DNA from 4 places in the Paenibacillus naphthalenovorans genome. Region 4 is predicted to be linked to each of the others. Evidence: predicted binding sites of a transcription regulator. Region 4 holds the regulator's gene; each other region holds the start of a gene.

Region 1 (3,207 bases), 1.8 Mb from region 4:
GCCGGCGAGGAATACTTCAGGGTGGGATACCGATTGCAGGAATTCATTCACCGTTGCGCGGCCGCGATTCACTTCAATACCGCAGTTGGCTACCAGCGAGTTGCCTTGTACGCCGCCGGTCCAAACCAGTGTGTTGGTTTCGATGGTTCTGCCGTCTTTCAAGCTGACGGTGTTGCCGTTCACTTCGGTAATTGCCAAACCTGTCAAGAACTGCACACCGCGTTTTTCCAGGCTCGCTGTCGCACGTTCGATCAAATCCGCAGAGAAAATCGGCAGAATGGTTGGCATAGCTTCGACCAGGTAGAGCGATACATCTTCAAAATTCACGCCGTTTTTGCGGCAAATGCCCGGCAGCTCGTCCGCAAGTTCTCCAACCAGCTCGACGCCTGTGAGGCCGCCGCCGCCGATAACGAAAGTAGCGTCCGCTTTATTTTTCGTTTTGCTGTATTCGCGAATCCGTTCTTCCACATGCTTGTAAATGCGGTTAGCATCGTTTACGGATTTCAGTGTAAAGCTGTTTTCTTGAAGACCTGGAATGCCGAAGAAGTTGGTTTCGCTGCCAAGAGCTAGAACCAATGCGTCGTAGTTGTAGGTTGTGCCGTCGGCCACTAAGACTTTACGCGCTTCCAAATCGATATGTTCAATTGTTCCGACCTTTAATTGGATGTCTTTGCCTTTAAACAATTTTTCCAATGGCAGCGCAACAGCTTTTTCCGCCACGTTACCTGCAGCAAGACGGTGCAGCTCCGTAATGATTTGATGCGTCCCAAAGCGATTGATTACAGTAATCGAAGCTTCTTCTATCGATAAATTTGCACGAGCGGAAAGGGCGCTTAACAAGCCGCCGTAGCCGCCACCCAAAATTAAAATTTGCTTTTTCACGTTCAGTCCCCCGTTCAGTTCCATCAATTAGGCTTTTTGTTTTCTTTCGTTCATAATATCCAGATACGCTTGCGCAAAACGCAGCATTCTTTGCAGCTCCGGATCTTTAAGCAATTTCAGCATGCCGAACAGGCCGATGGTGGCATCGCTTTGCTCGGCACGATCATTGGCTTCGATTGCGGCCGACGCTATGGCTTTTGCCTTTTCCTCGAGCGGTTTGACCACTTCCTGGATACCGCCTACCATATCTTGAATAAGCACGCGGTCTGTAGCTACTTTTTGCACCAGATCATATGTTTTCGTTAGAAGCGTCATCATTTCGGTGAGCTTCGGAAGCTGATCCACCAACACAGTCAAGGATTCTTGCACTTCAGGCTTTAACAATTGATCCAGCACATCCGGCTTCCCTTGTACCGCGGGAGTTTCTTGTTCCGATTTCTGAATGGTTGTTTCTAACATTTGCTACGTTCCTCCTTATTTCGTGTAAATAGTATCTTGCTCGTCGCTGCAAATATGGATGTTATATATAATAAACATAATTTACTATATTTTCCGTTGTGAAAATCTTCACATTGAATGGATCACAGAATTGCACGCATCCGAGCCACTTTTCTTATTGTACACCTATTTTGTACATTTTGCATGATTTTGTGTCATTTTTTTATTAAAAAATTTTTACCACCTCGATCTCCAATTTTTTACCAAAAACTCAGGAAAATATTAGTTATGAAAGAAGCGATACCCTCTAACACCGTTTAGATCATATTCATAAAGGAAGCCACAATTCATTTATTTTATGTTATATTATATTACATGAAGTTATTTCGTAGGGTGCTCCCTATTTTGCTCCAAACCACACGACAAACCCGGAATTCAATATATGCTGGAAAGCTGGAAAGTTTATGAGGGAGTATTTCTATGAAATGGTTCCAAGGTCCGACACAAACCACTCGATCCGAACACATTGAAGATTATGCGATCCGTAAGATTCCTTCGTATTATCGTTGGCCGATTCCGGCCATCATTGCCGTTCTGCTCGGCAACTCAACGGCCATGTTTTTTTTCACCTTCGGGGCGCAGTTGAGTTATGTCGTAGGGTGGCCTGATATGCTGTGGCCGCTTAGCTATTTTTTTATCGGCTCGACGATCATCGGTATGATGATGATCCGTTTAGCCAGCAAAGAAGGGCTGACCATAGATTTGATGACGCGCGGCATGGGCTTCGGTTATATGGGTTCTGCCGTTACCTCTTTCATTTACGGAATGAACTATGTATTTTATTTTTTATTTGAAGGTACGATTGTAACGCATGCCATTTCCTTATATTTTCATGTGGAGTTTGATGCGGTAGAAGGGACCTTGATATTTGGGGCATTAGGTTTGGTCAAGCTGTTGTTTGTATGGTATGGAATGAAGGCACTGCAAATTTTCCAAACCTGGGGAGTCGTGATATACGCCTTATTGCTCGGACTTTGTTTATATCAATTGACCCATCATTATCAGGTTGCGGGACCGGATCGGTGGGTGCTGCCGTGGCTTCCGGAACACTCGATGTGGATTGCATTCATGATGGCGAATGGGCAAATGGTGTTTCAAGGTCTTATGGCTGCCGATTACGGGCGTTTTGCAAAAGAAAATTCGGGATATCGGGGAGGATTCCTGGCCATGATCGGCATGCTTGTCCCGATGTTTGTTACAATCCTCATCGGGCCGTTGTTTGCTTACACGTTAATGCCCACGATTACAGGTGGCGATGCTAAGATGCTGGCTGCGGATTCCGGCTATGTTTTCCCGAAGGTGATAGGAATCTGGGGAGTGCTGTTTGTTCTGGTTACCCAGTTTCGGGTGAATGTCATGAATTTGTATTCCGGTTCATTGGCTCTTTCCAATACGTTTTCGCTGGCCTTCCGATTTAAGCCCGGGCGCCAGTTTTGGATGATCATAGTTTATGTATTGGGATGCGTGTTTTATTCTTTTAATATTGTGCAGTACCTCGAAAACTGGCTGGCGATTACCGGGATTTTGACGAATACATGGATCTTTATCATGCTCGCCGATCATTATGTATGCCGTAAGCTGCTTAGACTGGGGCCAACCGATTTTATCGAATACCGCAGGCCTTTCTTATACCGGTGGAATCCGACGGGATTGATTTCTCTGGGATTTGGCGTATCTGTCGGGGTTTTCGGCATGCTGGGGCTATATCCGATATATTATGCATCCTTTTTATCCATGATCGTCGGCGCTGTACTGCATATTATTTTGACTGCAGCCACGAGAGGCTTTTATTATTTTACCGAGTTTCCGTATGACCGGGAGACCCAT
Region 2 (3,207 bases), 2.3 Mb from region 4:
GCTGTGCGCCCCTTCCTTAGTTAAGGCAAAACGGCCGTCCTCCATATCGAATTCGGTACCCATACGGATCAAATCCGTAACGCCTGCAGGACCTTCATGAACCAGCACATCCACCGCGGCCGAAGAACACAGCCCCGCTCCGGCAATGAGCGTATCCTGCCGGTGATAGGCAGGAGAATCCTCATCCGATATAACCGCCGCGATTCCCCCTTGAGCATACCGGGTATTGCTGTCCAGCAGCGATTTTTTCGTCACCATCAATACCTTATGCTTTTCCGATGCTTTCAGAGCGGTAAAAAGACCGGCGATTCCTGCGCCGATCACGATGACATCCGTATAAACATGAGGAAGCTTCTCCAAATCAAAATTAACCAAGTACCGCGGTATCATTGATTCCCAACCCCACCCGTCCAAGAAGAGAAGTAGCGCATGCTACTTGACCTGCAACATGCGCTCCAAGGATGCTCTGGCCTGATCGGCCACGTGTTGTGGCACATAAATTTGGGGGCTGTTCGTCTCCAAACATTTGACCACCTTTTTCAAATTGTTGACTTTCATATTAGGACAAACCAAATACTTCGTGGCAAAATGGAATTTCTTGTTCGGACTGTCCATTCGCAGCTGGTAACCGGTTCCATCCTCTGTGCCGACGATAAATTCCTGGCAGTCGGATTCTTTGCAGTATTTAATGATCGCCGTTGTGCTGCCGACAAAATCGCCAAGCTTTACGACCTCCGGACGGCATTCCGGATGAACCACAAATTGAGCATTCGGATACTGCGCTTTCATTTCCTCTACATCTTTGACGGTCAACATGTCATGTGTGTTGCAATATCCTTCCCAAATAATCATTTTTTTGTCCGTAAATTTGGAAACGTAATCCCCCAGATTTTTATCCGGAACCCAGATGATTTCATCGGAATCGACCGAATTGATCACCTTGATCGCATTCGCCGACGTACAGCAAATATCCGTCTCCGCTTTAACCTCGGCCGATGTGTTGATATACGCAACGACCTTGGCATTCGGATGCTTTTTCTTCAACTCCCGAAGGCCATTCACATTGACCATGTCCGCCATCGGACAGCCGGCCCTTTCATCGGGAATGAGCACTGTTTTGTTCGGAGCCAGAATCTTTGCGCTCTCTCCCATAAAATGCACGCCGCAAAATACAATAACGTCGGCATCGGTAGATGCGGCCTTCTGCGCCAATAAGAAAGAATCGCCCCGAAAATCAGCCACTTCCTGGATTTCATCCCGTTGATAATAATGAGCAAGAATAATGGCATTACGCTCTTTTTTCAACTGGGCGATTCGTTCCTTCAGCTCTTGCTGCTGCTCCTTTTTTCGCTCCAATGCTAATGCTTCCATGAGGTACCATCCTTTTCTCAGCCCCTGCAGCCGGTATGAAAAATTCATTCATTGACTAGAGCAGTCTGGTGAAAATGTTCACAAAGCTTATAAAGATTTACACCTAATTTACACAACTGATAAAGCTATGTCAATGTTTAAATCACCTGAAAAACCCGGAAAAAATCCACAATTCCGGAACCCCTGTTCATCCGTACCCGGTCATAAGTCCAGTTTCGCAAAAAGCCGTCATGGACCCTGTAAAATACAAAAACCGGTGCTGTTTCCAGCACCGGTTTAGCGTATGGTTATTTATCTTTATCTGGGTCTTTGGAATATATTTTATCCAAATCCGATTGACTTTCTTTGCTTTCCTGCGAGGGCTGACTTTGGATGTTCACTTTCACTTCCTCGGATTTGGCTTCAGAGGAGCCGTCTTTCTCCAAAGGCGGCAGCGAACCTTTTTCGATCAGCTCTTTAATTTGATCCTTCTCAAGGGTTTCCCTCTCGATCAAGGTTTCCGCTACAAGACGAACCTGGTCTTTATATTGGGTAAGAATTTCTTTGGCCCGTTCATAGCAAGCGCGGGTCATCGCTTGCATCTCCTGGTCAATTTCATAAGCAATCGCATCGCTATAGTTTTGCTCGTGCCCAAAATCGCGGCCCAGGAAGACCTGACCCTGCGATGTGCCGAACTGCATCGGACCAAGCTTGTCGCTCATCCCGAATTCCGTAATCATGCGGCGAATAATGCCGGTAGCTCGTTGGAAGTCGCTATAAGCGCCGGTTCCGATTTCTCCGATGAACAGCTCCTCGGATACCCGGCCTGCCAGAAGTCCGGTGACTTTATCGAGCAGCTCGGACTTCGTCTGCATCATTTTGTCTTCGCCTTCCTTCGGCAGCATCATCACGTAACCGCCTGCGCGGCCGCGCGGAATGATCGTGACCTTATGCACCACATCGGCATTCTCCACATGAAGACCTACAATGGTGTGGCCCGCCTCGTGGTAAGCGACCATTCTCTTCTCCCGCTCGCTGATCAGCCGGCTTTTCTTCTGCGTCCCGACGATGACACGGTCGAAAGCCTCCTCGATCTCAGACATCGAGATATCCTTCCGGTTGCGGCGGGCTGCGATCAACGCTGCCTCATTAAGCAGATTCTCAAGATCCGCACCGGTAAATCCGGTCGTATAGCGGGACAGTTGATCCAGCTTCACGTCCTTATTCAGCGGTTTGTTGCGGGCGTGTACCTTCAGGACGGCTTCACGGCCTTTCAAATCCGGACGATCTACTGTAATCTGGCGGTCGAAACGACCCGGACGGAGAAGGGCCGGATCGAGAATATCCGGACGGTTTGTCGCAGCGATAATAATAATCCCTTCGTTTGCGCCAAAACCGTCCATCTCAACCAACAGCTGATTGAGCGTCTGCTCGCGTTCGTCATGCCCACCGCCCAAACCGGCTCCGCGCTGGCGACCCACGGCATCGATCTCATCTATAAAAATAATACAAGGGGCGTTCTTTTTTGCATTCTCGAACAAATCGCGCACGCGGGATGCACCGACACCGACGAACATTTCGACGAAATCGGAACCGCTGATGCTAAAGAACGGCACACCGGCTTCACCGGCCACAGCTCTGGCAAGCAGCGTCTTCCCTGTACCCGGAGGCCCGTTCAACAGAACCCCTTTCGGAATGCGGGCACCCACTGCCGCAAATTTGCGGGGATCCTTCAGAAATTCCACCACTTCTACCAATTCTTGCTTCTCTTCATCGGCTCCGGCGACGTCCTCGAAAGTGACGCGTTTTTTCTCTTCATTATAAAGCCTTGCTTTGCTCTTGCCGAAGTTCATCACC
Region 3 (3,207 bases), 2.0 Mb from region 4:
TGCTTCCGCTTCTCCTCACAGGAATCGCCTTTTATTTGCTCAATCCTATTGTCGATTGGATGGAGAGAAAGAGGATCAAACGGGTTTATGCGATCTTCCTTCTGTATCTGGTCATTATTTGTGCGATTACCCTGCTCCTGGTGACGGTTGTACCGCTTATCCGCGAACAAGTACTTGGGCTGATGGATAACATCCCCAGATACAGCAAAGAGTTCGAAACCAGGTTCAGGCAGCTCATAGGCAGTCCGATTTTTAATCAGCTTCAGCAAACGCTGGGTACGAGCTCAACCGACTGGATGAACAGCCTGTCATCCAGAGTTTCCGCAATTGTGAATCGTGCGGGAGCGAGTATCGGAAGCTTTGTGGGGGCTGTAACGGAAACCATTCTCGCTGTCATTATCGTACCGTTTATATTGTTTTATCTGCTGAAGGACGGACGAAAGCTCCCACAATATATTTTGGGCTTCATACCTACAGCGCTTCGCGATGAAACGCACCGGGTGATGATCGAGATGAATAATCAGATCAGTTCTTATATCCGGGGACAGATCATCGTCAGCTGCTGCATCGGCTTCTTATTATACGTGGGCTACCGCATTATCGGTTTGGAATATTCCCTTGTCCTGGCGATCGTAGCGGCCTGTACGAGTATCGTACCTTATTTGGGTCCGGCGATTGCCATCACACCGGCTCTGATCGTGGCCACGATGACTTCACCGGTCATGCTGCTGAAAATGATCGTGATCTGGACCATTGTTCAGTTAATTGAAGGCAAATTCATCTCGCCGCAAATTATGGGCAAAACGCTGCAGATTCATCCGATTACGATCATTTTTGTTATTTTAACGGCAGGCAACTTATTCGGAGTGCTTGGCGTGATCTTGGCCGTTCCCGGCTATGCCGTATTGAAAGTCATTGTTTCTCACTTGTTCGAATGGATGAAGGAACGATCCGGGTTATATACACCTGTAGATTGATATGGCTATTTGAGAAAAAAGGCATCCCTGAGAGGATGTCTTTTTGCCGTTTTGGCGATCCGCAAGAACACGGCGTTTTCTCGAGCGGTTTGGCTCCCTTCAGAATTTTTATGAAACAAGTAAATTCCCGGATTTGTCACAGTTTTAACCGATCTGTAACACTTTCCTTGAAAAGGCCGTGCTATGATCTAGTTATCAAGTGAAATGAATCACAAAGATTTTGAACAGATTGTGAAATTTTTCGCAATCTCTGTTTCTGAAAGGAGATGAGCCACCATGAATTACCGCAAGCTGCTATTTTCTCCACTGGCAATCATTTTGGTTGTGCTGCTAAGCGGCTGCGAACCGAATCTGGTTGTTTTTCAACCCCAGGGACCTGTGGCCAGAAGCATTATGGAGCTGATTAACTGGTCATTGATTTGGATGCTGCTTGTCGTTGTTGTCGTGTTCGGGCTGTTCGGTTATATTGTATGGAAATATCGCGAGAGGCCTGAAAATAAAGATTATGAGCCGCCGGAGGAGCACGGCAGTACGCTGCTGGAGGTCATTTGGACCGCGATTCCGATCCTCATCGTTGTCGCCTTGACGATCCCTACGGTAACAACGCTGTATGATTTGGAGGAAGTCCCCAAGGGCTATGAGGAAAAAAAGCCGATTACGATTCATGTCACTTCGGCGGATTGGAAATGGATCTTCAGCTATCCGGAGCAGGGGATCGAGACCGTCAACTATGTCAATATACCGGAGGATACGCCTATTTTGTTTAAATTAACGTCGGCCAGCACCATGCAGTCTTTCTGGGTTCCGGCTTTAGGCGGACAAAAATATACGATGGGCAAAATGCAGACGCAATTGTATCTTGTCGCGGATCATCCCGGTTCGTATTTAGGCCGGAACACCAACTTCAACGGCCGGGGATATGCGGATATGGAATTTGAGGTGTTGGCTCAAACCCAAGAGGATTTTGACCAATGGGTAAAGGATGTCGCCAATACCGCTCCGAAGCTGACGGAAGAAAAATATGAAGAGCTGTTGAGACCGACTCATTTGGGACGATTGACTTTTTCCAATACGCATCTGGAATGGGTTAACCATGCGGAGCCCGATTCCTTGACGTACACCCATCCTGAGCTGTACAGGTATCACGGTTATCAGGGCAAAGTGTTTGAGGAAGAAGATAATTATCAGAACAAAGGCAAAGGGAACGCAGGGAACATAGATAACACCGGGAACAAAGGTAATCCCGGGAACAAAGAAACCAGTCCTGTAGAGCAGAAAGAACAGAGTAACACCGACGGAGGTGGGCATCATGGGCATTAAATGGGATGAGTTTTTTATAACGGGGGATCCGTTAATTCTAGGTTCTCAGATTGCCATTCTTTTGACCATAATCGGGATTGTCGCAACACTGACTTATCTCAAAAGGTGGAGATGGCTGTGGAAGGAATGGCTGACCACCGTCGACCATAAACGGATCGGAATTATGTATATCATCTCCGCTGTTCTGATGTTTTTCCGCGGAGGCATGGACGGCTTGTTAATGAAGGCGCAAACGTCCAGGCCGGAATTGCAGTTTTTGAACGCTCAGCATTACAACGAAATTTTTACGACGCACGGCGTGATTATGATTCTGTTCATGGCGATGCCGTTCCTGATCGGATTGATGAACGTCATTATTCCTCTGCAAATCGGAGCGAGGGATGTGGCTTTCCCGCAATTGAACGCCTGGAGCTTCTGGCTGTTCTTCAGCGGTGCGATGCTGTTTAACATCTCGTTTGTAATCGGCGGATCTCCCGATGCGGGATGGACTTCCTACTTCCCCCTTGCGGGTAAAGAATTCAGTCCCGGCATAGGCAACAACTATTATGCCATTGCTCTGCAGATCGCAGGGATCGGCACGCTGATGACAGGGATCAATTTTATCGTCACCATTCTCAAAATGAGAACCAAAGGCATGACTTTAATGAAAATGCCGATGTTCACCTGGACGACATTAATCACATCCGTGATCATTGTGGCTGCCTTTCCGATCTTTACGGTGGCGCTTGCCCTGATGACGTTCGACCGGTTGTACGGCACCCATTTCTTTACCTTATCCGGCGGCGGTCTGGATATGCTGTGGGCGAACCTGTTCTGGCTTTGGGCTCACCCGGAAGTATATATTGTCATACTCCCGGCGTTCGGAATCTTCTCCGAAGTCATTGCGACCTTCTCCCGCAAAACGCTTTAT
Region 4 (3,207 bases):
GTAGCGAATCCTGCTGCGATCGAGAACGGCATGTATGTTGTTATCGCCGCCTTACTATCAGCCATTATCTGGAACCTGCTTACGTGGTATTACGGGATTCCCTCATCGTCATCTCATACGCTTATCGGATCGCTGGCCGGAGCGGTCATCGCCGGAGGCGGGCTTAGCAGCGTCAACTGGTCGGGATTCCAACAAATCGTACTGATTCTCATTTTATCGCCTATCGTTGCATTTGGCACCGGCTTTATCATTATGTGGATTATCCGTCAACTGATATTGGCGAGCGGCAATCAATCACGCTCCAAGCTTAACCGTACTTTCCGCGGCTTTCAGATTTTATCGGCCGGGCTGCTGTCCTTTTCTCACGGGGGGAACGACGCTCAAAAGGCCATGGGGATTATCGTATTCGGATTGGTTGCTCTCGGCTACCAATCGGATTTGGAAGTTCCGCTTTGGGTGAAACTTTCCGCGGCCACCGCTATGGGGCTCGGAACTTCGATCGGCGGCTGGAAAATCATTAAAACCGTGAGCAAAAAGCTGCTGAAGATTGAACCGATCAACGGCTTTGCCTCCGACCTGAACTCATCCATCGTGATTCAAACGTCCACCCATCTCGGGATGCCGCTTTCGACGACCCATGTCATTTCGTCATCGATTATCGGTACCGGTTCAGTCCTGAGATTTCATGATGTCAAATGGGGCACAGTCACCCGGATGGTCATGACCTGGGTCATCACGATCCCGATCAGCATGGTGCTGGCCTTTCTGATTTACAAAATTATTTTCCCCTTTATATCGTAAAAAAAGACAAGCCCGGTGCAACTGGATCATTGCACCGGGCTTCCTTTTATTCCTCCAAATAATAGGCCAGACTTTGCAGATCCGTCGTGAAATCCGCATGGTGTACGCGAACCCCGCTGGGCACCTTGATAATCATCGGAGCAAAGTTGAGAATGGCTTCCACCCCTGCCTCGACAAACTGGTTGGCCACATGCTGCGCCTCCATGGCAGGAACAGTTATGATCCCGATCCGCACCTTTAGCGCTTGAATCGTATCGCAAAGCTCCTCCATCGGTTTTACCTTCAAATTGTTGATCGATTCTCCGATTTTTGTTTTTTGGGAGTCGAACACGGCCACAATTTTCATGTTATCCTTAAGATAAGCGTTATAATTGCATAACGCCCGGCCCAGATTCCCTGCACCGACCAATGCAACCGGGATCACCTTGTCGATCTTTAATATTTGCCGGATTTTTTCAATCAGATAGTTCACATCGTATCCAATGCCCTTTTTCCCGAATTCTCCGAAATAGGCCAAATCCTTGCGGATTTGAGCAGGGTTTAAATCCAGCTTTTGCCCCAGGTCCTGAGAGGATACCGTTTGTACGTTTTTCTTGCTGAGTTCATTCAGAAATCGGAGATAGATCGGAAGCCGACGAACAACCGCTTCGGATATTTTCGGAGTTTTCATTCTGCATTTTCACCCATCCACTGCTTTATTCTTGGTACCAACTGATTCGAATTCATGTGCTCGATCTTCGGGCCTGGCAGCGAATATAAGAAATACTTGCCATAGTTCGTATCGATAACGCGAGTGTCGTATATAATCACAATTCCTTTATCCGAAGCCGTTCGCACCAGACGTCCGAAGCCTTGCTTGAAGCGAATGACCGCCTGGGGTACGGACAGCTTCATAAAAGGATTCTGGTTCTTTTGCTTCAGCTTTTCCGTCTTCGCTTCAACAAGCGGATGATTCGGAGGCTGAAACGGAAGCCTCACAATCGCCAGACAGCTGAGCGCATCGCCGGGAATGTCCACACCTTCCCAAAAGCTGCTCGTCCCAAGCAGCACACTGGCTGGGTTGCTTTGAAATAACCGGGTCAGCTTGCTTCGGTTGCTGCTGTCTACGCCTTGACCAAGTACGGTCACTCCGAATGAAGAGAGCATGTCCTTCAATCCCGCATGAGCGGCCTTGAGCATCCGGTTGGATGTAAACAATACCAGCATCCGGCCGCGCGTTTCGAGCGCCACTTCCGCCAGCGACGGCACCAGCTTGTCCAGAAATTCCTTCTCGCCGCTGGCTCCCCGCAGCGTCGGAAAATCCCGGGGTATGGCGACCAGCGCCTGCTTGCGGTAATTGAAGGGCGATGGCAGCTGAACGGTTTTGAGCTTACCGTCCGGATCCCCGTAAGCCAGCCCCAGCTGCTCGCAGGTGTAATCAAACGATTTGCCGACCGAAAGCGTAGCTGAAGTCATAATCACGCTGTCCTTCACTCCGAAAAAGGTTTGACGCAGCATTTCGCTGACATCTACCGGCACACAGAAGAGCTGAAGCGAACGGTTCTTATTGTACATGCCGCCTTCGAGCCAGTAGACATAATTGTCATCGGGCATCGTCATAAAAAAATGCAGCGCATCCCGATGCCTGTACAGTTCCTTCACGGTTCCGGTCAAATCGGTGATCGAGCTTTGCACATCGTATTCGTCCTGAACCTCTTTGATTTCCATGATCATCCGGTCAAGCCGGTGCAATGCTTCATTGAAATGAAGCTGCATGTTCTCCTCTAAGATCAGCAGCTTGTCCCAGCCGGCGGGCAGCTTGTCCTTCTTCACCCGGTACACGAACGAGCTGCCCTCCGTTTGGCTGCCATCCCCCCCGGAAACAAGCAGTTGATAGAGCAGTTCGGTCAGCTGATCCCATTCCTCTTTTAGTTGCACAAGCTTCTCCACGGCCTGATCGATCATTGCGCACCAGCCTTGCGACCGTTCTTCCTCAAATTTCTGCAGCCGCAAGCGCAAGGAGGACAACTGGCCGGACCGGGAATCTTTATATAACCAATGCAGCGTATTCATCAAGCCATGGTAGTGCAGGTCAATGCCCAAATGCTTGCCGGCCACTTCTTCAAAATGATGCGCCTCATCGATCACCAAATGTTTATATGCGGGCAGCAGCCGGTTTTCCGCTTTCGTATCCGTGAACAGCATCGAATGGTTTGTAATGATGACATCCGCCGTATTGGCGTCATGCCGGGCACGATGGTAAAAGCATTTTTTAAACCAGGGACATGCACGGTTCAAGCATGAATCCGCATCGCTTGCCACCGTATGCCAGAACTGTTGGCCTTTGTTTCCAAAATGAAGCTCCTCTTCATCTCCGCGCGCTGTCTCCCCAAGCCAAACCAGCATTTGACCTGCGGTGATCCGGTC

What was found. Region 4 encodes Rex, which represses fermentation and respiration genes when NADH is low (regulators of the CRP and FNR family bind a similar motif). Its sites were predicted from a motif close to TTGTGAAATATTTCACAA; they were not measured.
Region 1: a site for Rex is predicted at 1,438-1,455, ahead of IJ22_RS19615 (DUF1641 domain-containing protein). Genes of this name have one in related genera too.
Region 2: a site for Rex is predicted at 1,438-1,455, ahead of nadA (quinolinate synthase NadA). Genes of this name have one in related genera too.
Region 3: a site for Rex is predicted at 1,207-1,224, ahead of qoxA (cytochrome aa3 quinol oxidase subunit II). Genes of this name have one in related genera too.

Annotation. Positions count from the first base shown of each region.
Region 1 covers NZ_CP013652.1:3,999,198-4,002,404, reverse strand. Annotated here, with positions in the region: gene IJ22_RS19620 (NAD(P)/FAD-dependent oxidoreductase) at 1-882, opposite strand, end outside; gene IJ22_RS19615 (DUF1641 domain-containing protein) at 910-1,341, opposite strand; gene IJ22_RS19610 (purine-cytosine permease family protein) at 1,801-3,207, shown strand, end outside.
Region 2 covers NZ_CP013652.1:4,519,652-4,522,858, reverse strand. Annotated here, with positions in the region: gene nadB (L-aspartate oxidase) at 1-390, opposite strand, end outside; gene nadA (quinolinate synthase NadA) at 433-1,371, opposite strand; gene ftsH (ATP-dependent zinc metalloprotease FtsH) at 1,659-3,207, opposite strand, start outside.
Region 3 covers NZ_CP013652.1:172,035-175,241, forward strand. Annotated here, with positions in the region: gene IJ22_RS00820 (AI-2E family transporter) at 1-977, shown strand, start outside; gene qoxA (cytochrome aa3 quinol oxidase subunit II) at 1,254-2,297, shown strand; gene qoxB (cytochrome aa3 quinol oxidase subunit I) at 2,287-3,207, shown strand, end outside.
Region 4 covers NZ_CP013652.1:2,204,628-2,207,834, forward strand. Annotated here, with positions in the region: gene IJ22_RS10930 (inorganic phosphate transporter) at 1-801, shown strand, start outside; gene IJ22_RS10935 (redox-sensing transcriptional repressor Rex) at 848-1,471, opposite strand; gene dinG (ATP-dependent DNA helicase DinG) at 1,468-3,207, opposite strand, start outside.